Regions from separate parts of the Cyanobium sp. BA20m-14 genome, predicted to be linked through region 1. Evidence: predicted binding sites of a transcription regulator. Region 1 holds the regulator's gene; the other holds the start of a gene.
What was found. Region 1 encodes HrcA, which represses chaperone genes, less so after heat shock. Its sites were predicted from a motif close to TTAGCACTCNNNNNNNNNGAGTGCTAA; they were not measured.
Positions count from the first base shown of each region.

Region 2: a site for HrcA is predicted at 2,503-2,529, ahead of groES (co-chaperone GroES). Genes of this name have one in related genera too.

Region 1 is NZ_JAGQCR010000217.1:385-5,304, reverse strand. It holds gene KBZ07_RS15765 (peptide deformylase) at 96-983, shown strand; gene KBZ07_RS15760 (heat-inducible transcriptional repressor HrcA) at 1,039-1,947, opposite strand; gene KBZ07_RS15755 (rhodanese-like domain-containing protein) at 2,077-2,430, opposite strand; gene KBZ07_RS16235 (DUF3352 domain-containing protein) at 2,485-4,140, shown strand; gene KBZ07_RS15745 (histidine phosphatase family protein) at 4,149-4,634, shown strand; partial or broken gene KBZ07_RS15740 (citrate/2-methylcitrate synthase) at 4,701-4,920, shown strand, end outside.
Region 2 is NZ_JAGQCR010000004.1:7,200-24,870, reverse strand. It holds gene KBZ07_RS00935 (LysR family transcriptional regulator substrate-binding protein) at 1-204, opposite strand, end outside; gene groL (chaperonin GroEL) at 403-2,037, opposite strand; gene groES (co-chaperone GroES) at 2,116-2,427, opposite strand; gene atpD (F0F1 ATP synthase subunit beta) at 2,671-4,131, shown strand; gene atpC (ATP synthase F1 subunit epsilon) at 4,161-4,568, shown strand; gene KBZ07_RS00910 (sensor histidine kinase KdpD) at 4,547-5,884, opposite strand; gene KBZ07_RS00905 (response regulator transcription factor) at 5,888-6,613, opposite strand; gene KBZ07_RS00900 (30S ribosomal protein PSRP-3) at 6,727-7,272, opposite strand; gene KBZ07_RS00895 (transaldolase family protein) at 7,317-7,976, shown strand; gene KBZ07_RS00890 (TIGR01548 family HAD-type hydrolase) at 7,976-8,785, shown strand; gene KBZ07_RS00885 (aminopeptidase P N-terminal domain-containing protein) at 8,789-10,108, opposite strand; gene KBZ07_RS00880 (CNNM domain-containing protein) at 10,215-11,231, shown strand; gene KBZ07_RS00875 (GTP-binding protein) at 11,228-12,535, shown strand; gene KBZ07_RS00870 (nicotinate-nucleotide adenylyltransferase) at 12,532-13,179, shown strand; gene KBZ07_RS00865 (NAD+ synthase) at 13,179-14,903, shown strand; gene ald (alanine dehydrogenase) at 14,964-16,076, shown strand; gene KBZ07_RS00855 (DUF3326 domain-containing protein) at 15,988-17,154, opposite strand; gene KBZ07_RS00850 (hypothetical protein) at 17,151-17,363, opposite strand; gene KBZ07_RS00845 (2Fe-2S iron-sulfur cluster-binding protein) at 17,360-17,671, opposite strand, start outside.

The DNA.
Region 1 (4,920 bases):
CACCGTGGCCGAGAAGCTCGGCGACAGGATGGGGGGGTGAGCCCCGGCCGGGGCAATCATGGCCGTAGTGCAGCGGCCTGCCCGTGCCTAATCCCTTGTCCCCGCAGCTCGCAGCCCTAGCTGATCAGGGCATCCGCTGGGTGGCGACCCCCAACCGGCCATTGCCGGCGGCCCCTATGGCGCCGATCGGCTGGTGGAGGGGGCTGGATTACGCCACGGTCCTGCTCGATGCCCTGGAGGCCGCCGCCATCCCCTGGCTGCAGTTCCACCCTGAATACGGCGCCGGCCCCGGTGGGGGGTGCCCGCATCAAGCCGCTGGCTGCAGCCGATCGCCCGGGCCTCGCCGCGGTGGCTTCCGCTCTAGATCGGCCCGCACCGGAGATCCGCGCGTTGTTTGGGCCTTGAGGCGATGCTTGCATGGCACCAACAGACTGGTGTCGATGGCGGTACGCACCGTTCTCCGTCTGGGTGATCCCCGATTGCGCCAGCCCGCCCAGCCCGTGATCGATGTGGCTGATCCCGCTTTGAGGCAACTGATCACTGATCTGGACGACACGGTGGCGGCCTGCAGCGGCGCCGGCCTGGCCGCTCCCCAGATCGGCGTGCCGCTGCGGGTGGTTCTGTTTGGTGGTGGAGGGCCCAACCCCCGCTACCCCGATGCCCCACTGCTTCCCCGCACCCTGTTGATCAACCCCGTGCTCACCCCGTTGGGACCGGAGCGCTATGGGGCCTGGGAGGGGTGCCTGAGTGTGCCGGGGCTGCGGGGGCAGGTGTCCCGTTGGCAGCGGTTGCGCTACCAGGGGATCGATGGCGATGGCCAGCCTGTGGATCGTTGCGTGGAGGGGTTCCATGCCCGGGTTGTGCAGCACGAGTGTGACCACCTCGATGGGGTGCTCTTCCCCGACCGCCTCAGCGATCCCACCGCCTTCGGCTTCATCCCTGAGCTGGAAGCGGCCGGGCTGATTCCCTCCGTGCCTGGTTAGTGCTGTCGTTGTGCTGCTTGACGGGCTGGCAGCTTGTGATCAATCCACGGAGCTTTCACCCCAACAGCCGCTCCAGCACCTGGGCCACCGAGCTCACGGCGGCCAGGGCGGTGGCGTAGGCCATGCGCATGGGGCCCACCAGGGCCACCTGGCCGATGCCGCCATCGCCGCTGCGGTAATCGGCCTGCACCACGGCGCACTGGTGTAGGGCCCGGTGGGGATGTTCCGCGCCGATCCAGATGCCTGGCTGGGGCAGGAGCTGGTGGGGGGCGTCCTCCACCAGTTCCACCAGGGGGCGCAGGCTCAGGGTCTGGCTGAATTCCGGCTGGGCCAGCAGGCCGGCCAGGCCCATGGTCAGGGCCCCCTCCCCCTCCAGCTGGCGAGATTGGCCATGGCTGGCCAGGGCTTGGCGCAGGGCAGCACCACTGCTGTTCAACTGGGAGGGCAGGGTTGCCCAGTCAATCGGCCCTTCCTGCAGCTGGGTACTCACCCACCGCTCCAGGGGGGCCAGCTCGGCTTCGGCCTGGGCGGGCAGCCGCAGGTTGAGGCTGGTGGCGGTTGCGCCCCCCTCCACCAGAAACACCAGCAGGCGTTCGCCGCTGGCCACCAGCCGCAGGGCCTGAAGCTGGGATTGCTTGCGCTGGGGTCTGGTGATCAGGCTGAGCAGGCCGGTGAGATCGGCCAGGCGCCGGCTCAGGTGCAGCAGCAGGTCGTCGAGGGCTGCCCACTGCAGGCTGAGCCCGGTGAGCTCCCGCTCCAGTTGCAGGGCCGCGGCTCCCGGGGCGGGCAGCAGCTGATTTACGTAGGTGCGGTAGCCCTGCTGGCTGGGGATTCGGCCCGCCGAGGGGTGGGGCTGGGTGAGCAGCCCCCGCTGCTCCAGAGCCCCCATGGCCGAGCGCACCGTCGCCGGGCTCGCCCCCAGGCCGAAGCGGCGCACCAGGGTCTGGCTGCCCACCGGCTCCATCGTGTCCACGTAGTGACGCACGGCAAGTTGGAGAACCTCCTGCTGCCTAAGAGGCAAGGGGCGGGGGGACGGAGACTGCAAGCGGCCGCTGCAGGGAGTTGGCTGATCGTAGGCAGATGGGGGCTGGATTCAGTAGCGAGGCACGCTGGAATCCACCTCCAGGCTCCAGGAATCGATGCCCCCCTGGAGGTTCCACACCGCCCCATAGCCCTGGGCCTGGATCAGCCAGCAGCCCAGCTGCCAGCTGCGCACCCCCGCATGGCACAGCACGACGATGGGGCGGTCGTGGCTGAGCAGCTTGCCCAGGCGGTCGACCCACTCAGCTGAGCGGCTCAGCGGCAGGTGCAGCACGGGATGGGCCAGCCTGGCCAGCTCCAGCTCGGCGTCCTCGCGCACATCCACCAACTGGATCGCCTCGCCCTGCTCCAGCCGCAGCTGCAGCTCGCGGGCCCGCATGGTTTTTGGGGTCTCAGAACTTTCCATGGCGGGCAGAAGGCGGGGCTTGGGGTCAAGATGGGCCCATCCTGCGTGGGACGCATGAAGGCCCGCCCGTTTCTGGCGGTCGTGCTGGCGGCGGTGCTGCTGTTGCTGAGCCTGGCGGCCGCTGGTTGGTGGCTGGTGCTGCAGCGCTCTCCGCTGCAGTTGCAGCACCAGCCCTTGGTATCGCCTCGGGCGGCTCGCTTTGTGCCCCGCCAGGCACCCCTCAGTCTCTACCTGCTCACCGATGGGCAACGGCCCGAGGGCTATGCCCGGGCCGTTGCCCCGGGCCGGCAGCGCCGCCAGGCGGCCGATGCCGTAGCCGGGTTGCGGGATGGCGCCTTCGCTGCGGCGGGGCTGGACTATCCCGCCGAGCTGGCCTCCTGGCTCGGCCCTGAACTGGGCTTGGCCCTGCTGGCCAACGAGCCAGGGGGAGCCGCCGACGGCTGGCTCCTTTCCCTGCGCAGCCGAGATGCCGATGGGGCCCGCCGTTTCCTGCAGCGCTTCTGGCAGACCCGCAGCCTCGCCGGCACCGACCTGCAGATCAGCAGCTACCGAGGCATGGGGCTGATCAGTGGCCGTGGTGCCCTGGTGGGCACTACGCCGGTGCCGATCGCCACTGCCCTGGTCAACGACGATCTGGTGCTGATTGCCTCCGGTCGCGGCGTGCTCGAGCAGGCCCTCGACGTCTCCCAGATCGATGAGCTCAATCAGGCGGCCAGTCCCTCCTTCCAGCAGGCCCTGGGTCGCCTGGGCAAGGGGGCTGTGCTGCTCACGGCCCAAGCTGAAGTCCTGGGCTCCTGGCTGGGCATGCCTGCCCAGCTCACCGGGCCCGGCGCGGTGCAGGAGCTCGTGGCCAGCCTGAGACCCGACGGCCGTTCCCTGGCGCTGGAAGCTTTGCTGCTCCTGGCACCCGGCGCCGCTGGCCCGCCCCCAGCCCCGCCCCCAGCTCCGACCGCCGCTGCCGGGGACGGCGGACTGGCCCTGCTGGCGGCCCTGCAGGGCCAGTCCGACAGCCTGGCCCTGGTGCAGCAACCCTCCCATTGGCCTGAGCTCTGGCAACCCCTGCTGGCGGCCGTGCTCCGGGTGGGTGAGGGTGGCGGTGACGGTTTGTTGCCGGCCCTGGTGGCGGCGGCCGATCCTGGCCCCTTGCTATGGAGCGCCGGCAGCCAGGGCTGGTTGCTGGGCACTCCGGTGGATCAGCCCGATCCCGCCAGCCTTGAACAGGGCCTCGCTGCCCAGGGCCTGACCGCCGCCCCCCTGCCCGTGGAGGGAGACGCCAGCGTCATGGTCTGGACCCGGCTGGAGGCGCCCCCGGCTGGGCGCCGGATCGGCCGGGAGGAGGGCGCCGTGCTCCAGGCCAGCCTGGCGGGGGCCAGGGCCAGCCAGGGCCAATTGGCCTGGTGGGGCCAGAATCTGGCGGTGTTGCAGGAGCAGCGCGAATCCCGTCAGACCCCCCGGCTGCGCCTGGCCCAGCTCGCCGCCCTCGACCAGCCCCAGGCTTCCCTGCAGTGGGCGATGGCGGCCGGGCCGGCCCAGGCCCTGTTGCAGCGTTGGAGCACCTGGCAACTGCTTTCGGGCCTTGCTGGGAGACCGCTGGCGCCGGCGGTGCAGGGGCTCAGCCTCAGCCTGGAGCCTGGCTACGGTGATACCAACAGCGATAGCTATAGCAACAGCAACAGCGTGCATCTCAGCGCCAGGGTGGGTTTTGGTTGACGAATCCCTTGGCTGATCGCGAACTGCTGCTCTGGCGCCATGGCATTGCTGAGGAGCGCCATCCGGATCGCCCCGATGCAGAGCGGGTCCTCACCACCGAGGGAAGCCGCCGCACGGCCGCGGTGGCCCAAGAGCTACAGCGGCTGCAGCTCTGCTGTGACCCCCTGCTGAGCAGCCCCCTGCGGCGGGCGGTGCAGACAGCCGAGCTGGGCGTGGCGGCCGGCCTGGCCAGTGGTTTTGCGATCGAGGCCAGCCTGGCCCCAGGGGGAGACCCGCGGCCGCTGCTCCAGGCCGGCAACTGGCAGCGGCTGGGCCTGGTGGGCCACGAGCCCGACCTCGGTGAGCTGGCCTCGACTCTGCTGGGTTTGCCGGCCGGTGCGATCACGCTGCGCAAGGCCGGCATCGTCCTGATTCGCCTTGGACCCGCCGGTGCCAGCCTGGAGGCCCTGATTGGTCCTCGGTTGCTGCGGCTACGGCATCAATGGCGGCTTTAGCCGTAGGTTCGCCCCAACCACAGCAGCGGCTCAAACGTGACAGCGGCGGGCAAGACATCAGCGGGCATGACAGCAGGGGGCATGACAGCAGGGGGAGCCGAGACCCAGATCCCCTTTCGTCCTGGGTTGGAGGGGGTGCCTGCCACCCAGTCATCGATCTGCGACATTGACGGTCAGCGGGGCGTGCTCACCTATCGGGGCTACCGGGTAGATGAGCTTGCCGCGCGCAGCACCTTCCTGGAAACCGCCTACCTGTTGATCTGGGCCCAGCTGCCCAACGCCAAGC
Region 2 (17,671 bases), on a different contig from region 1:
CCGCTCCCGCAGCAACAGGCTGGTGTCGCCGATCAGCTCCCATTCACCCTGGCGACGCTCCATCGCCAGCTCAAACAACTGCAGACAACGTTTGCGGTAGCGGCTGGTGGTGGCTTCGGTGATGCCGTAGCACCGCTCCACCTGGACGGCCGCCCGCAACCAGAGCAGGCCATCGAAGGCCTCCAGCACGGGCAACTCAACCAAGGCAGCGGGCAGGCGCCTGGAAATTGTTGAAGCCAGCCCGGGGCAACGACCCCATACCTTGCCAAAACCGTACAAATCAAAACATCAGATCCTCCCCAGCCCCCAAAGCTCCACGCAACGAAGGCTACAAAAAAGGGAGAGGAGGGTAAACCCTCACTCTCCCAAGCGATCTGAAGAAATCAGACCGAACTACTTGGATCAGTAGTCAAAGTCGCCGCCGCCCATGCCGCCGCTGGCAGGAGCTGCGTCTTTCTTGTCAGGCAGGTCGGCCACGATGCACTCGGTGGTGAGCACCATGCCGGCGATCGAAGCCGCATTCTGCAGACCGGATCGGGTCACCTTGGCGGGATCGACGATGCCGGCAGCCAGCATGTCGACATACTCGCCGGTGGCGGCGTTGTAGCCCTCGTTGAAGGGCTTGTTGCGCACATTCTCAGCCACCACAGCACCGTTGACGCCAGCGTTCTGGGCGATGCGCATCAGCGGAGCGGTGAGGGAGGAAGCCACGATGTGGGCACCGATCAGCTCCTCACCGGAGAGGTTGGCGGCTGCCCACTCTTCGAGGGCCGGAGCCAGGTGGGCCAGGGTGGTGCCGCCGCCGGGAACGATGCCTTCTTCAACGGCCGCCTTGGTGGCGTTGATGGCGTCTTCCAGGCGCAGCTTCTTGTCCTTCATCTCGGTTTCGGTGGCGGCACCCACCTTGACCACGGCCACACCACCGCTCAGCTTGGCGAGACGCTCCTGCAGCTTCTCCTTGTCGTAGGAGGAGTCGGTTTCGTCCATCTGCTTGCGAATCTGCTCGCAGCGGGCCTTGACGGCCACCTCGTTGCCTTCGGCCACGATGGTGGTGGTGTCCTTGTTGATCGTGATGCGGCGGGCGGTGCCGAGCATCTCGAGCTTGGCATTCTCCAGCTTGAGGCCGGCATCCTCGGTGATCAGCTGACCGTTGGTGAGAACGGCGATGTCCTCGAGCATGGCCTTGCGGCGATCACCGAAGCCAGGCGCCTTGACAGCGGCAACGTTGAGCACACCGCGCAGACGGTTCACCACCAAGGTGGCGAGGGCCTCCTTCTCGATGTCCTCGGCGATGATCAGCAGGGGCTTGCCGGTACGGGCGATCTGCTCGAGCACGGGCACCAGATCCTGCACCAGGCCGATTTTCTTGTCGGTGAGCAGGATGTAGGGCTCTTCGAGCACCGCTTCCATGCGCTCGGTGTCGGTGGCGAAGTAGGGCGAGATGTAGCCCTTGTCGAAGCGCATGCCCTCGGTGACCTCCAGCTCGGTGGTCATCGATTTCCCTTCTTCTAGGGAGATCACACCCTCCTTGCCCACCTTGTCCATCGCATCGGCAATCATGCGGCCCACCTCTTCGTCGTTGCCGGCGGAGATGGTGCCCACCTGGGCGATGGCGCTGGAGTCGGAGATCGGCTTGGCGTGCTCCTCGATCTTCTTGACCAAGAAGTCTGCGGCCTTCTCAATGCCACGCTTGAGGGTGATGGCGTTGGCGCCGGCGGCCACGTTACGCAGACCCGCCTTGACCATGGCGTGGGCCAGCACGGTGGCAGTCGTGGTACCGTCACCGGCGGCGTCGTTGGTTTTGGAGGCGGCCTGACGAATCAGGGCCACACCGGTGTTTTCGATATGGTCTTCCAGTTCAATTTCTTTGGCGATAGTGACGCCGTCATTGACGATCTGGGGGGCGCCGAACTTCTTTTCCAGCACCACATTGCGGCCCTTTGGGCCGAGGGTGACTGCCACCGCCTCGGCCAAGATGTCGATACCCCTTTCGAGAGCCCGACGGGCGTTCTCGTTATAGATGATGCGTTTAGCCATGGAAAGCCTTGTCGTGATGGGTTTAAATCTTGATCGGAAGCCTGGTCAACTATTTCGGAAACTCAGCGGTTCCGAGCTTCAGTTGACGATGGCAAGGATGTCTTTCTCGGACAGCAACACGAACTCATCGCTACCGAGCTTGATATCGGTGCCGGCATACTTGCTGTAGAGAACCTTGTCGCCCACGCTGACTTCGGGAGCCTGACGGCTGCCGTCGTCATTGCGCTTGCCGGGACCGATTTGAACCACCTCACCCACCTGGGGCTTTTCCTTGGCGGTATCGGGCAGAAGGATGCCGCCGGCGGTTTTCTCCTCCGATTCGGACACCTTGATGAAAATGCGATCTCCGAGGGGCTTAACCGTGGAGACGCTGAGAGAGACAGCAGCCATGAATGAATTGCGAGAGCAACGGCATGGCGTCTGAGACGCCACTGGACTACGGACTGGAGTGGGCCTGAAGGCGAATTGGCACTCGAGCCCGTTGAGTGCCAATTTATGCCGGCAAGGGTCGCCCTGGCCAACAAGGAGCTGTGCGGGTCACCGAACCCTCCCTGGCGAACAAACGCGGTGGTAAGGTTGCGCCGCTTCAGGCGGGATGGTTCCCCCTGGGCGCTCTCTGAGTCTCCCCTCCCTATGGCAGCTGCTACCGCCACCGGCACCAAAGGCATTGTGCGGCAGGTGATTGGCCCGGTCCTCGACGTCGAATTCCCGGCCGGCAAGCTGCCCAGGATTTACAACGCGCTTCGAATTGAAGCCCAAAACTCCGCCGGCCAGACCGTCGCCCTCACCGCCGAGGTACAGCAATTACTTGGCGACCACCGGGTGCGTGCCGTCGCCATGAGCACCACCGACGGCCTAGTCCGCGGCATGGAAGCCCTCGACACCGGTTCACCGATATGCGTGCCCGTGGGTGAAGCCACCCTGGGCCGCATATTCAACGTGCTCGGCGAACCCGTCGACGAGCGGGGACCGGTGGCCACCACCCTGACCGCATCGATCCACCGGCCTGCCCCCAGCCTCACAGAGCTGGAAACTAAGCCAAAAGTCTTCGAGACCGGCATCAAGGTGATCGACCTGCTGGCCCCCTATCGCCAGGGCGGCAAGGTTGGACTCTTCGGCGGCGCCGGTGTGGGCAAAACCGTGCTGATCCAGGAGCTGATCAACAACATCGCCAAGGAGCACGGCGGCGTATCGGTGTTCGCCGGTGTGGGCGAGCGCACCCGCGAGGGCAACGACCTCTACGAGGAGTTCAAGGAGTCGGGCGTGATCAACCCCGACGACCTCTCCAAGTCGAAGGTGGCTCTCTGCTACGGCCAGATGAACGAGCCCCCTGGCGCCCGCATGCGCGTGGGTCTCTCGGCTCTGACCATGGCCGAGCACTTCCGCGACGTCAACAAGCAGGACGTGCTGTTGTTCGTTGACAACATTTTCCGCTTCGTGCAAGCCGGCTCCGAGGTCTCAGCCCTGCTGGGCAGGATGCCATCGGCCGTGGGTTACCAGCCCACCCTCGGCACCGACGTGGGCATGCTGCAGGAGCGCATCACCTCCACCTTGGAAGGCTCGATCACCTCGATCCAGGCCGTCTATGTGCCCGCCGACGACCTCACCGACCCGGCACCGGCCACTACCTTCGCCCACCTGGATGCCACCACCGTGCTCAGCCGCGGCCTGGCTTCCAAGGGCATCTATCCGGCGGTCGATCCCCTGGATTCCACCAGCACCATGCTCCAGCCCGCCGTGGTGGGCGATGACCACTACCGCACCGCCCGCTCTGTGCAGAGCACCCTGCAGCGCTACAAGGAGCTCCAGGACATCATCGCCATTCTCGGCCTAGACGAACTCTCTGAGGACGACCGGCGCACCGTAGATCGGGCCCGCAAGATTGAAAAGTTCCTCTCCCAGCCCTTCTTCGTCGCTGAGATCTTCACCGGCCAAAAGGGCGAATATGTGAAGCTCGAAGACACCATCAAGGGCTTCAATATGATCCTTGCCGGTGAACTCGATGACCTGCCTGAAGCGGCCTTCTATCTGATGGGCAACATTGACCAAGTGAAGGCCAAGGCCGCCAAGATCCTTTCCGAAGCCAAGGGTTGATCCCCTCTTCTCCCTGAGGACCCCCAACCATGAGTCTCACCCTCCGCGTTCTGGCTCCCGATCAGAGCGTTTTTGATGGCACCGCCGAAGAGGTGATCCTGCCCAGCACCACCGGCCAGGTAGGCATCCTGCCCGGCCACGTCTCCATGCTTGCCGCCCTAGACACCGGCGTAATGCGGCTGCGCTCTGCCGGTGCCTGGTCAACCATCGCCCTGATGGGCGGCTTCGCCGAGGTGGAAGCCGACGAGGTGACCGTGCTGGTGAATGGTGCCGAGTTGGGCAGCAGCATCGATGCCGCCTCCGCCGAAGCCGCCTTCGAGGCGGCCCAGAGCGCTGCCGCCAGCTTCGAGGGCCAGGCCTCCAGCCCTGAGAAAGTCAAGGCCAGCCAAGCTCTGGCCACGGCCCGGGCCCGTTTTCAGGCCAGCAAGGCGCTCTGAGTAGCCCAGTCAACCAAGACGGGCAGTTGCAGCTCGTCCCGTAGGCCTCCACCTGGTGCTTCAAGCAGCCGCAGCCTGCCCTGGTGGTCAACGCAGAAGCGTTCCACGATCGCCAGGCCCAGCCCCCGATGCCTCTGGCGTTGGCGATCGTTGCTGCGGCTGGGTCCCGGGATCGCCAGTAGGGTCTCGGTGACGCCTGCGCCGTGGTCATCCACCCGCAACAGCAGGTCGCGGCCGCGGCGCACCGCACTGAGTTCCACCGGTGGTGCGCCGTACTCCAGGGCGTTGTCGATCAGGTTGTTGAGCGCCCGTTGCAACCCCTCGGGGTCGAGGTTCACCAGCAAGCGAGGCAGCCGCAGCTTGATTAACCGGGAGGGGTGGCTGGCCACAATGCGGCCGCACAGGTCGTCGAGGGCGCAGGGTTGACGCCGTTCGGCCGGCAGCTCCTGTTCCCCCAGCAGGGCCAATTGGTCGGTCAGCTCGCGCAACCGATCCAGATCGAGGGCCATGGCCTGGGCCAGCTCGCCATTCTCGCCGCTGAGGCGCTCACAAAGAATCTCCGTGCGCAGCATCAGCCTGGCATGGGGGCCGCCCAGGTCGTGGGTGAGGCCATGAAGCAGCTGGCGTCGGGCGCTAGCCGTGTTGTTGATGCGCTCCAGCAGCCGGTTGATGCGCAGGCTGAGGTTGCGGATCGGGGCAATGCCCTGCTCAGGCAGCAGTTGCAGCGGGGCTGCCGAGCCCTGCTCCGCCAGCAGGGTCAACAGTTGGCCAAGGGGGCGTTCAACCTTCAGCCGCAGGAAAAGCACCAGCCCGGCCAGCGCACCGATCACGATGGCCAGGATGCGCAGCGGGGGCAGATACCAGAGACTGTTGCTGAGGAGCTGGGACTGGAAGAGCCAAAGGGTCTGGCCGGTTCTTTGGTCAAATCTGTTCAGTTGCACCCAGTGCCCGCCCCACGGGTCCTGCAGGGGAGGCTGGTCGCGCTGCAGCCTCCGTTGCAGCCCGAACTCCCGGGCCATGGCCTCTTCCACCAGCCGCTCAAACCGCCCGGCTTGGGCCGGCGGGCCGCTCGGCAGCTGGTTCTGCTGGCGCACCAGCACCCCCGCAGGCAGGGGCGCTTCAGCGTGTTGCAACACCTGCTCGACCAGCACTGTGTACTTGCTCAGCCGCAGGGCCGTTTCGCTGACGATGCGCGGCTCGAGCAGCAGGCGCATGCCCAGCAACAGGCCCAGATAACCGGCGATGCCCCCCAGAGCCAGGCTGGCGACCAGCAACAGCCAATCCAATCCTGCCAGGCGTGCCCTGGGCCGCGCCATGGCTCAGCTCCCTGGGTCACCGCCGGGCTGTAGCCGCCGCACCGGCGCCACCAGGCGATAGCCCCGGCCCCGCACCGTTTCGATCACATTGAGCTCGGGCTCCAGCTCCGCCAGCAGGCGCCGCAGCCGGGACAACCGCACATCGATGCTGCGGCTCTGCTCCACATCCACCAGGCTGCCGCTGGCCTGGCCCAGGTCCTGGCGACTGACCACCTCCCCGGCCCGGCTGCAAAGCAGCTGCAGCAGGGCCACGTCGCCGCGGGAGAGGTCCAGGCCCGCACCCTGGGGGTGGCCCAGCCAGAGCTGCTGGGGCTGGAACTGGAGCTCACCGAGTTGCCAGGCTTGGGCCCCAAGCCGGCTGATCTGGGCAGGCTTGAGCAGCTGCTCAACCCGTAACTGGAGCTCCCGAAACAGAAAGGGCTTACCCAGGTAGTCGTTGGCTCCGGCCTCCAGCCCGGCCACCCGATCCCGGGGTGCCCCCAGGGCGGACAACATCAGCACCGGCAGGTGGGGCAGCCCCCGGCGCAGACGCGCCAGCACATCGGTGCCCCGTTGTTCGGGCAACAACTCATCGAGCACCAGCAGATCCGGCTGGGATTGGTCAAGGGCAAGCTCGAGCTCGCGGGGATGGATCAGGTGACGGGCCGCCCAGCCCCGCTGGGCAAACTGGCTCAGGAGCAGGGCTCCCAATTCAGCATCGTCGTCGAGGATCCAAATCGTTTCGGCCACGTCGATCAGTCCGGTGGGAGCGCCATGACCTGTATGTAAGGTCTTAGGACTAGGGACCTGTGCCTAGCGCCCCTAATCTGTTCAGCCTAGCGCCAAGTTTCGTCGCCAGAAATTCAGGCGGTACCGCAGAAGGTGACGTCGGGGAACTTGAGCTTGGCCTCATCAAGGCTCTTGCCCTTGCCCTCCTCCTGCCAGTAATTGATCACCTCGGTGGCCTTGTTCAGCACCTCAACGCGCTCGTTGTCGGTGATCCAGCTCTTGCCCTCCAGCTCCCCCTTGAGGGTTTCCCAGGCATCTTCCCGCGGCCAGAAGAAATAAGCGGTCAGGGGGCTGGGGCCGCCACCGACGATCTGATCCACCGCCAGGGCGACGTTGTCGGGCAGCCAGAGAATCTTCAGCAGGAAGCGACCCTCATCGGCCTTGGGGGTATAGCCGGATGGAACACCGTCTTCATCAATGGTGGCCGTGGCCAGGGCAGCGCTGCCGCCACGCATCACCGGACGCCCCTGGGTGGTGGTGTCATCTGCTGCAACCGGCACCTCGGGCACTTCTGCCAGCACAGGCACTGCTGCCACCGTGGGCACTTCTGCCGCCACGGGCACTTCGATCACAGCAGCGCCAGGAGCGCTCTCGGGGGCTGGCATGGGCTCGACGCTCAAGGCAACGATTCAAACAACTAACCTACCAGCCGCTTCCCCGGCCAATGGCCCTGCGCCTGTTCCTTGATTCGGCCGACCCCCATGCCTGGCAGGAGTGGCTGCCCAGCGGCCTCTTCCACGGGGTGACCACCAACCCCACCATGCTCTGCCGGGCGGCCCAGACCTGCAGTCTGGACAACCTGGCCGCCCTCAGCGCGACGGCCCTCAGCCATGGCATCGCCGAACTGCACCTGCAGGCCTGGGGACCATCCCCGGCGGAGATGCTGGGCTGCGCAGAGCAGCTGGCGGCCCTGGCCCCCGGCCGCATAGCCGTAAAGCTGCCTGTGACCCGCCAGGGGGCAGCCGTGGGCCGGGAGCTCGGCCGCAGGGGCATCCCCGTGACCTTCACCGCTTGCTACGAAGTCCACCAGGTGCTGGTCGCTGCCGCCCTGGGAGCCACCTACATCGCCCCCTACCTGGGGCGCATCAATGATCAGGGCCGCGACGGGATGGCGGAGGTGATCGCCATGCAGCGCTGCCTGGAAGGCGTCGGCTCGAATGTGCGCCTGCTGGCGGCCAGCCTGCGTCAGCCCGGCGAACTCAGCGAGCTGGCCGGCGCCGGGCTGAACACCTTCACGATCAGTCCAGAGCTGGCGGCAGAGCTGTTCAGCAGTGGGGCCACCGCCGCCGCCAGCGTCCAATTCGAGCTCGACGCCCAATCCTGATGCCCACCCCGCCCCAGGCCGTTGTGCTGTTCGACATCGACGGCGTGATCCGCGACGTGAGCGCCAGCTACCGCCGGGCAATCGTTGAGACTGTGCACCACTATGGGGGCCAGCGGCCCAAGCCGGCCGCCATCGACGCCCTCAAGGGCGAAGGCTGCTGGAACAACGACTGGCAGGCCTCACTGGAGCTGCTGCGGCGGCTTGGGCACACACCCCTGCCGGCCCTTGAAGCGTTGGTCGTGGTGTTTGACACCTTCTATTTCGGCGGCGATCCCGCTGGCGATCCCAGCCTGTGGCGAGGCTTCATCGGCCAGGAGCCCCTGTTGGTGCAGGCGCCCTTCTTTGCTTCCCTGACGGCGGCAAACCTGGCCTACGGCTTCGTCAGCGGCTCCGAGCCCCCCTCCTGCCGTTACGTGCTGCAAACCCGGCTGGGCCTGGCCGATCCGCCCCTGATCGCCATGGGGGATGCGCCGGACAAGCCCGATCCCACCGGCCTGCTGCGCCTGGCCACCCGGCTGGCCGGCGCCAGCCTCGGCGCTGGTGCCCCGCCGGTCGCCTACCTGGGCGACACGGTGGCCGATGTGCTCACGGTGCAGAGAGCCCGGGCCCAGTGCCCCGGCCAGCTCTTCCTCAGCCTGGCGGTGGCGCCGCCCCATCTACACGGACATCCCGTAGCGCGGCTCGCCTACGAGGCCAAGCTGCTGGAGGCCGGCGCCGATGCGGTGATCCCCAGCACAGCCATGCTGCTGAACCAGCTGCAACGGCTGGATGCCATCGGCCAGCAGATCGACCCAGAACTCTGGGCTTGAGCCTTAGCGCTCCAGCGCCGCCGGCGCCTTGAGGGCAGCTGCAGTGAGGTTTTCGTGGCCGTGGTCGGTGACGGCCACGTCGTCTTCAATTCGAATGCCGATGCCCTTCCAGCACTCTTCGATGGCGGGCTGCCCCTCTGGCAGCGGCAGCCGATCGCTCACATAAAGTCCCGGCTCGACCGTGAGCACCATGCCCGGCTCCAGCTCCACGTGGTGCTCGCCCAGCCGATAGGCGCCCACATCGTGTACATCCAAGCCCAGCCAGTGGCCCGTGCGGTGCATGTAGAGGTGGCGGTAGGCCCCCTGCTCGATGATTCCGTCTAGCGAACCCGCCAGCAGGCCCAGTTCCAGCAGCCCCTCCACCAGCACCCGCACAGCCGTGTCGTGCACGCCCTCCGCCGTGCAGCCCGGCGCCACCGCCGCCACCGCCGCCATCTGGGCCGCCAGCACCAGCTCGTAGAGGGCCCGCTGTTCGCCGCTGAAACGGCCATTGATCGGAAAGGTGCGGGTGATGTCGCCGTTGTAGTAGTCGCCCAGGGAGCAGCCGGCATCGATCAACAGCAGGTCGCCATCCCGCAGGGGGGAGCTGTTGGCGGTGTAGTGCAGCACGCAGGCATTGTCGCCGCCGGCCACGATCGAGCCATAGGCCGGGCCGCGGGCCCCCTGCTCCAGAAAGTGCTGCTCGATCACCGCCTGCACCTGCCGCTCCCTGAGGCCCGGCCGGGCCACCTGGCGGGCCAGTTCATGGGCCTCGGCGGAGATGCGGGCCGCCTCGCGCAGGCGCTCCAGCTCCTCGGGCCCCTTGCGCAGCCGCAGCTCGTGCAGCAGGGGGCAGGGGGCCACCAGGCCGAAGGCTGCCGAGCCGCTGCGGGGAGCGCGGTCTAGCTGGGCGGCCCAGGCCGCCAGCACCAGGGGCTCCACCTGCGGATGCTTGCCCACCCGGAAGGCGATGCCCTCGGCCCCCTTCAGATAACCAGGCAGCCGCTGGGCCAGCTCCTGGCGGGGATGGGCCAGGTCGGCCCCGAATTCCGCAACCGCGCCTTCACAGCCCCAGCGGAAGCCGTGCCATACCTCGGCGCTGGGCTCCTTGGGGGCCACAAACAGCACGAAGCGCTCCCCTTCTGGCCGGTGGGGCAGGAACAGGGCCACCGCCTCCGGTTCATCGAAACCGGTGAGATACCAGAAGTCGCTGTTCTGGCGGAAGGGCCACTCGCAATCGGCATGGTGAACCGCCAGCGGCGCCGCCGGGATCACCGCCGCTGCCCCCCCGAGCTGGGCAAAAAAGCGCCCACGCCGCTGGGCAAAGGTCGACGGATCGGTCATGGTGCGCAGTTTTCTTGCCCTGGCAGACACCAGTCTGGAGCAGCCACCGGGCCAGGCGTTGGCAGGGACGATTGAATAGGGGCATGGCGAGTGGCAAACCGGCCAAATGAACGACCTGCTCGCCCTGGCGCTGCTGGTGGTGGTGGTGATCGCCGGATCGGCCCTCTGCTCTGGCGTGGAGGCGGCCCTGCTCACCGTGAATCCGGTGCGGGTGCATGAACTGGCGGCCCGCAGCCAGCCCGTTCGGGGCGCCCGCCGGCTGGAGCAACTGCGTCAGCGGCTGGGCCGCACCCTCTCGGTGCTGGTGATCGCCAACAACGTGTTCAACATCTTCGGCAGCTTGATGCTGGGTGGCTACGCCGCCATCGTGTTCAAAAGACTGGGAATAGGGGGCATCGCCCTGCCCCTGTTTTCCGTGAGCCTCACCGTGCTGGTGATCCTGCTGGGTGAGATCTTGCCCAAGGCCCTCGGCAGTCGCCTGGCCCTGCCGGTGGCCCTGAGCAGCGCACCCACCCTGGCGGTGCTCGCCCGGCTGATGCTGCCGCTGGTGCTGGTGCTGGAACAGCTGCTGCCGGCAATCACGGCCGACAACGAGATCAGCACCGACGAGGAGGAGATCCGGCAGCTGGCCCGCCTGGGCTCCCAGAAGGGCCAGATAGAAGCCGACGAGGCGGCCATGATCGCCAAGGTGTTCCAGCTCAACGACCTCACCGCCCGCGACCTGATGACGCCGCGGGTGGCGGCCCCAACCCTGGAGGGCGCGGCCAGCCTGGAGCAGCTGCGCAGCACCTTGCTGGCCAACAACGCCGAGTGGTGGGTGGTGCTGGGCGAGGAGGTGGATGAGGTGCTGGGGGTGGCCAGCCGCGAGCGCCTGCTCACCGCCCTGCTGGAGGGTGAGGGCGGCCGCAACGCCGCTTCCCTGAGCGCGCCGGTGGACTACGTGCCGGAGATGATCCGGGCCGACCGGCTACTCACCGGCTTCCGTCGCAACAGCACCGGCGTGCGGGTGGTGGTGGATGAATTCGGCGGCTTCGTCGGGGTGATCGGGGCCGAGGCGGTGCTGGCGGTGCTGGCGGGCTGGTGGCGCCGGCCCCAACCGGCGGGCGAGACGGGCCGGCCATGAGCCAGGCGCCCGCCACACCGGAGCGCTGCCGCCTGCTGCTGGAGCAGTGGCGCAGCCAGCTGCAGCTCAGTGGCCGCGAGCAGAGCCAGCTGGGCGGCCAGCTGCAGGCCCTTGACCACCAGCTGGATCGACTGCAGCAAAGGCGGCTGCGGGTGGCCGTGTTCGGCCGGGTGGGGGTGGGCAAGTCGAGCCTGCTCAACGCCCTGTTGGGCCAGGCCGCCTTCGCCACCGACGTGGCCCATGGCTGCACCCGCCACCAGGAGGCCCGGGCCTGGGATCAACCGATTGCCGGCCTGGCGCAGGTGGAGCTGGTGGACACCCCCGGGATCGATGAGATCGCCGCCGCCGCCAGGGCCCGACTGGCGGCCCGGGTTGCCCTGAGCTCAGACCTGGTGCTGCTGGTGCTCGACGGCGACCTCACCAGCGTCGAGCACGATGCCCTTTCGCCCCTGCTGGCCAGTGGCAAGCCCCTGCTGCTGGTGCTCAACCGTTGCGACTGCTGGAGCGAGCAACAACAAACCGCCCTGATCGCCAGCATCCAGCGGCGCCTGCCGGTGGCGGCCCGCCACCTCGAGCTGATCCCGGTGGCCGCCGCCCCCCGCCAGCCGGAGCTGCTGGCCGATGGCCGGGTGCGCAGCGTGACCCAGCCCCCCCGGGTGAACCCCCTGCGCCGGGCCCTGGTGGACCTGCTGGAGCAGCACGGCGAGCTCCTGCTAGCCCTCAATGCCCTGGCAGGGGCCGAACGCTTCCACCTGGCCCTGCAGCGCTGGCGGCTGGGGGCAAGTCGCCAGGCGGCCCAGAGCCTGATCGGCCGCTTCGCCGCCATCAAGGCCACGGGCGTGGCCGCCAACCCGCTGGTGCTGCTGGATCTGGCCGGTGGCCTGGCCTGCGACACCGCCCTGGTGCTGCAGCTCTGCCAGCTCTACGACCTGCCCATGGGCGGCGCCGGTGCCCGCCAGCTGCTGCAGAGGCTGTCCGGCCACAACGCCCTGCTGGGCGGCGCCCAGCTCGCAATCCAGCTGGCCCTGGGAGCCCTGCGCCAACTGCTGCTGCTGGGGGCTCCCTTTACGGCGGGGCTGAGCCTGGCCTCCGCGGCGCCGGTGGCCCTGGCCCAGGCGGCCCTGGCGGTACACACCACCCGGCTCACGGGCCGGCTGGCGGCCGCCGAGCTGCTGCGGGGGGCCCAGCGGGGCGGCCGACCCGGGGCCCTGCTGCGGCGCCTGGCCCAGAGCGATCCCCAGGTGCGTCTGTGGCTGGGGGATCGAAGCGAGCCCGCAGCAAACCTGCAGGCCCTGCTGCCATGAGCGGCGGGGTCGTCAAAGCAGAAGAGGGGCCGCTCGCCCTGTTTGGCACCAGCGCCGACCCGCCCACCCGCGGCCACCAGATCCTGCTGGAGGGCCTGGTCCAGGCCTATCCCGAAGTGGCCACCTGGGCCAGCGACAACCCGCTCAAGCAGCACGGCGCGAGCCTGGAACAGCGCTCAGCCCTGCTGGGCCAGCTGGTGGCCGCCATCGGCAACCCCCGGCTGAGTCACCGGCAGGAGTTGAGCAGCCCTTGGGCGATCTCCACCCTGCAACGGGCCGCAGCTGCCTGGCCAGGCCGCGAACTGGTGTTTGTGGTCGGCAGCGACCTGGCCCCCCAGATCCCCTGCTGGAAGCAGGCCGAGGCCGTTTTGGATCGCTGCGTGCTGGCGATCGCCCCCAGGGCCGGCTGGCCCCTGCAGCCGGGCTGTCTGGAGCAGCTGGAAGGGCTCGGCGGGCGGGTAGTGATCCTTGGCCTGGAAGTGCCCGCCAGCGCCAGCTCGGCCCTGCGCCAGAACCCCGATCCAAGCCAGATTCCGGCCAGCCTGCTGCCCCTACTGCTCGAGCACAATCTCTACGGCCTGGGCGATCCGAGCCTCCCCCTCCCCCCTACCCGCCACTCCACCAGCCACTCCACCAGCCCCTGATGCGCCTCGCCCTGGCCCAACTCAATCCGCTGGTGGGTGACCTGGCGGGCAACGGCGAGCTAATCCTGGCCGCCTGCCACCAGGCCGCCGCCCAGGGGGCCGATCTGGTGCTCACCCCCGAACTCTCCCTCTGGGGCTACCCCCCGCGGGACCTGCTGCTACGCCCCAGCCTGATCGCTAAGCAGGGCGTCGTGCTTGACCAGCTGGCCGCCGCCCTGGCCCGGGAGCTGCCCCGGCTGGCCGTGCTGGTGGGCATGGCCGAGCCCTCCGGCGCGGCGCCGTTGCCCAACCTGTTCAACGCAGTGGCCCTGGTGGAAGCCGGCAGCTGGCGCGTGGTGGCCCGCAAAAGGCTGCTACCCACCTATGACGTCTTCGACGAGCAGCGCTACTTCTGCGCCGCCACCGGGCCCAGCGTGCTGGAGCTTGAGCGGGGCGGCCGGAGCTGGCGCCTGGGGCTAACGATCTGCGAAGACCTCTGGGTTGAGGAGGAACTGCAGGGCCACCGCCTGGCTGGTGCCGATCCCGTCGCCGAGCTGCTCTCAAGCCGCGTCGACCTGCTGCTCAACCTCTCGGCATCACCGTTTGGCCAGGCCAAGGTGGCCCTGCGCCAGAGCCTGGCCGCTCGGGCCGCCGCCCGGCTGGGCTGCCCGGTGGTGTATGTGAATCAGGTGGGCGGCAACGACGAGCTGGTGTTCGACGGTGCCAGCTTCGTGCTGGCTGCCAGAGGTGGGGTCGATGTCGACAGCAAAATTTTGTGCCAGCTGGCCTGCAGCCGCGTCCAGGTGGCCTGCTGGGATGGCCGCGGCGAGGCCAGCTGCCCTTCCCCCGCCCAGCTGCCCGAACCGCTTGAGCAGCTGTTTCGGGCCCTGGTGCTGGGGGTGGCCGACTACGCCCGCAAATGCGGCTTCCAGCAGGCCCTGCTGGGCCTCAGCGGCGGCATCGATTCGGCCCTGGTGGCGGTGATCGCCGCTGCCGCCCTGGGGGGCGGGCGGGTGCGGGCCCTGCTGATGCCCTCCCCCTGGAGTTCGGAGGGCTCCCTGCGCGATGCCAGGGCCCTGGCGGCTCGCCTGGGGCTGGGCAGCCACACCGCCGCCATCGCGCCGCTGATGGCCAGCTTCGACACCACCCTCACCCCGGTGCTCGGCGGCCCACCAGGGGGCCTCAGTGCCGAAAACCTGCAGTCACGCATCCGCGGCACCCTGCTGATGGCCGTGGCCAACCAGCAGGGCCAGCTGCTGCTCTCCACCGGCAACAAGAGCGAGCTGGCCGTGGGCTACTGCACCCTCTATGGCGACATGAACGGTGGCCTGGCCGTGATCGGCGACCTCTACAAGACCCAGGTCTTCGCCCTCTGCGCCTGGCTCGATTCGGCCGCAGCAGGCCCCTGTCGCCGCGAGCTGGGGCTGCCGGAGGAAGGCGAGCTGGTGGGTCGGGCAATCCGCGAGAAACCCCCCAGCGCCGAGCTGCGGCCAGACCAGCTCGACAGCGATTCCCTGCCCGACTACGCCGTGCTGGATCCAATCCTGAAGGACTACATCGAAGCACTGCGCAGCCCGGAGGAGCTGGTTGCCAGCGGCACCCCTGCGGAGCTGGCCCACCGGGTGATGCAGCTACTGCGCCGGGCCGAATTCAAACGGCGCCAAGCCCCACCCCTGCTCAAGATCGGGGCGCGGGCCTTCGGTAGCGGCTGGCGGATGCCGATCGCCGCCGCCAACCTGGAGTGACGACCAAGCAGCTGAACCATGGCAGCCCCCAGCCCAAGCGCCGCGAGCCTCACAGCTCCGATGGCCAGCATCGGTGTTCCGGCTGAGATCAAGCGCGATGAGCAGCGTGTAGCCCTCACCCCCGACGCCGTGCGCGAGCTAGTGGGCCAGGGCATGGACGTCAGGATCCAGGCAGGAGCTGGCCTGGGGGCAGGCTTCAGCGACGACCAGTTCGGCGCCGCCGGGGGCCGCCTGGTGAATGCCGAAGAGGCCTGGGCCGCCCACCTGGTGGTCAAGGTCAAGGAGCCCCAACCAGAGGAATTCGCCTTCCTGCGCCCCGACCTGGTGCTGTTCACCTACCTGCACCTGGCCGCCTACCAGGATGTGGGCCGGGCCCTGCTGGCGGCCGGCACCACGGCGGTGGCCTACGAAACCGTGCAGCTCGAAGACGGCAGCTTGCCCCTGCTGGCGCCGATGAGCGAAATCGCCGGCCGGCTGGCGGCCCAGGTGGGAGCCCACCTGCTGGAGAAGCCCCACGGCGGGCGCGGCATCCTGCTGGGCGGCTGCACCGGCGTGAAGCCGGCCCGGGTGCTGGTGCTGGGGGCGGGCAGCGTCGGCTGGAATGCGGCCCGAATCGCCGCTGCGATGGATGGGGAGGTGTACCTGCTGGATCGCTCACCGCAGAAATTACGCAGCCTCGACACCTATCGCCAGGGCCGACTGGTCAGCCTGATCAGCAGCCCCAGCCTGATCGAGCGTCTGGTGCCGGAAACCGACCTGCTGATCGGTGCCGTGCTCACCGCCGGCGGCCGCGCCCCCACGCTGGTGAGCGAAGAACTGGTGCGGCAAATGCGGCCGGGCTCGGTGGTGGTGGATGTGGCCATCGATCAAGGCGGCTGCATCGCCACCAGCCGGGAGACCACCCACACCGATCCGGTCCACAGCCTGCACGGCGTGCAGCATTACGCAGTCGGCAACATGCCCGGTGCCGTGCCCTTCACCTCCACTGAGGCGCTGGTGAGCGTCACCCTGCCCTACATCCTGGCGATCGCAGGACGGGGCCTGGTGGAAGCCGTCACAGATCGCCCCGAACTGGTTTCCGGCCTCAACACCATCGATGGTTCCGTCTGCCATCCCAGCGTGGCCAGGGCCCTGGGAGTGGCCAATCGCCACCCGATGGCCTGCCTGCGCTGAGCCGCTCCCCCAGCGGCCGCCGCAATACCCCCGGATCGATCCCCTCCCGCAGGGCGAGCACCAGCCCAGCAGCCTCGGCATAGCTGGCGGCCGCCAACACCTCCAGGCCCAGGGCCTGGGCCGACACCTCCAGCAGGCAGGGGTTGTGCACCGCTATCACCGGGATTCCCCGCTCAGCGCAGGCCAGCACAGCTTCACCGCCGAGGGCGCCAGCTGGGGCGACCACGGCACCGATGGCGGCTGCCGTCAGCAGGGTTACAGCCGGCCCCAGGCCAATCCCATCCCCGTAGGGGTGGCCCGCCGGGCCCAGCGGCACCAGATCCGGCGCCCGGCTCAATCCCACCAGCACGCAGGGCAGGAACGTATGGCCCAGCTCCTCCGCCGCCGCCCTGGGATCCAGATCCGGATCCATAGGCAGCGGCTGCAGGGCAGGGGCATGGGCGCAGGGGATGCCCAGGTGGCGCACCAGCAGATGGCTGATCACCGCCTCGGCGCCGGCCAGGCCATCGACCCCGGCGCCATGGCGATAGGCGGCCAGGGCCTCGCTATCGGGATCATCGGGGAAGCGGGCCACCACGGCGATGGCGCTGGCGCCTGCCAGTACCAGCTTTTCGCCGGCGCGCAGCAGGGCATCCGGGCGCTCCAGGCTGCCCCAGCTGGCGCCGCTGGAGCCCAGGCTCAGGCCCACTCCCAGGGGCTCGTCGCTGATGAGCACCGGGCCGATCGCCAGCCCCAAGCTGGCGCGACAAGCCTCGGCCGCCTGAATCTGGCGCTGTCGCAGCTCCGGTTCGATGCCCGCATCCAGCAGTAATCCCACCCGCCGGCCAGCCACCGGTGCCAGGGCCAGCTCGCCGGCTGCGAAGCGATCCAGGGCCCAGCCCTCCACATATTGAATGCGCCGATCACTCCAGTAGAGGGCGGCCCCATTCATCACATTGGGATGGGTGATCAGGCAGCCGCTGGCCGCCGCTAGCAGCCGGGCCGCCGGCAGGCCATCGCCGGCATAGCCGCCCAGGGCACACCCCACCCCGGTGGGGATCACCAGCAGGGTGGGCAGGGGAGGCGGGGCACCGCTCACGATCGCGGCGGTGCTGGAGCGTCACCCACAAGCAGCACCGCCTCAATGTGGAGGCCCCGAACCGGTTCGGCGGCGGTGATCGCCCAGCGCAGCAGCTCGGCCCCGGGCCCCGCCTGCTCCTGGGCTGCCGCCAGCAGAGCCGGCCGCAACTGGCTCAGCTTTGGCCCCTGCAAGGGCTTAAACCAGAGCTGCAGCAGCTCCAGCCTCACTTCTGGTATTGGCCGAACTGGGCTTCGTAGAGGGCATCCTCCTGGCCGGCCTTCAGGCGCAGATCGGATTGGGGCAAGGAGACGCAGAGGAGGGCGTAGCCCTGCTGCTGCAGCTCGAGCTTGACGCCCATGGCGTCCGCCTGCAGCACGGTGCCCTCAGTGATCAGGGCCGCACAGGTGGTGCAGACCCCCGAACAGCAGGAACTGGGCAGGGCCACCCCAGCCGCCTCTGCCGCCGCCAGCACGGTCTGGTCGCTGCGACAGGGGAAGGAATGCAGGGAGCCCGCAAGCTCGGCGCAGATCGTGAA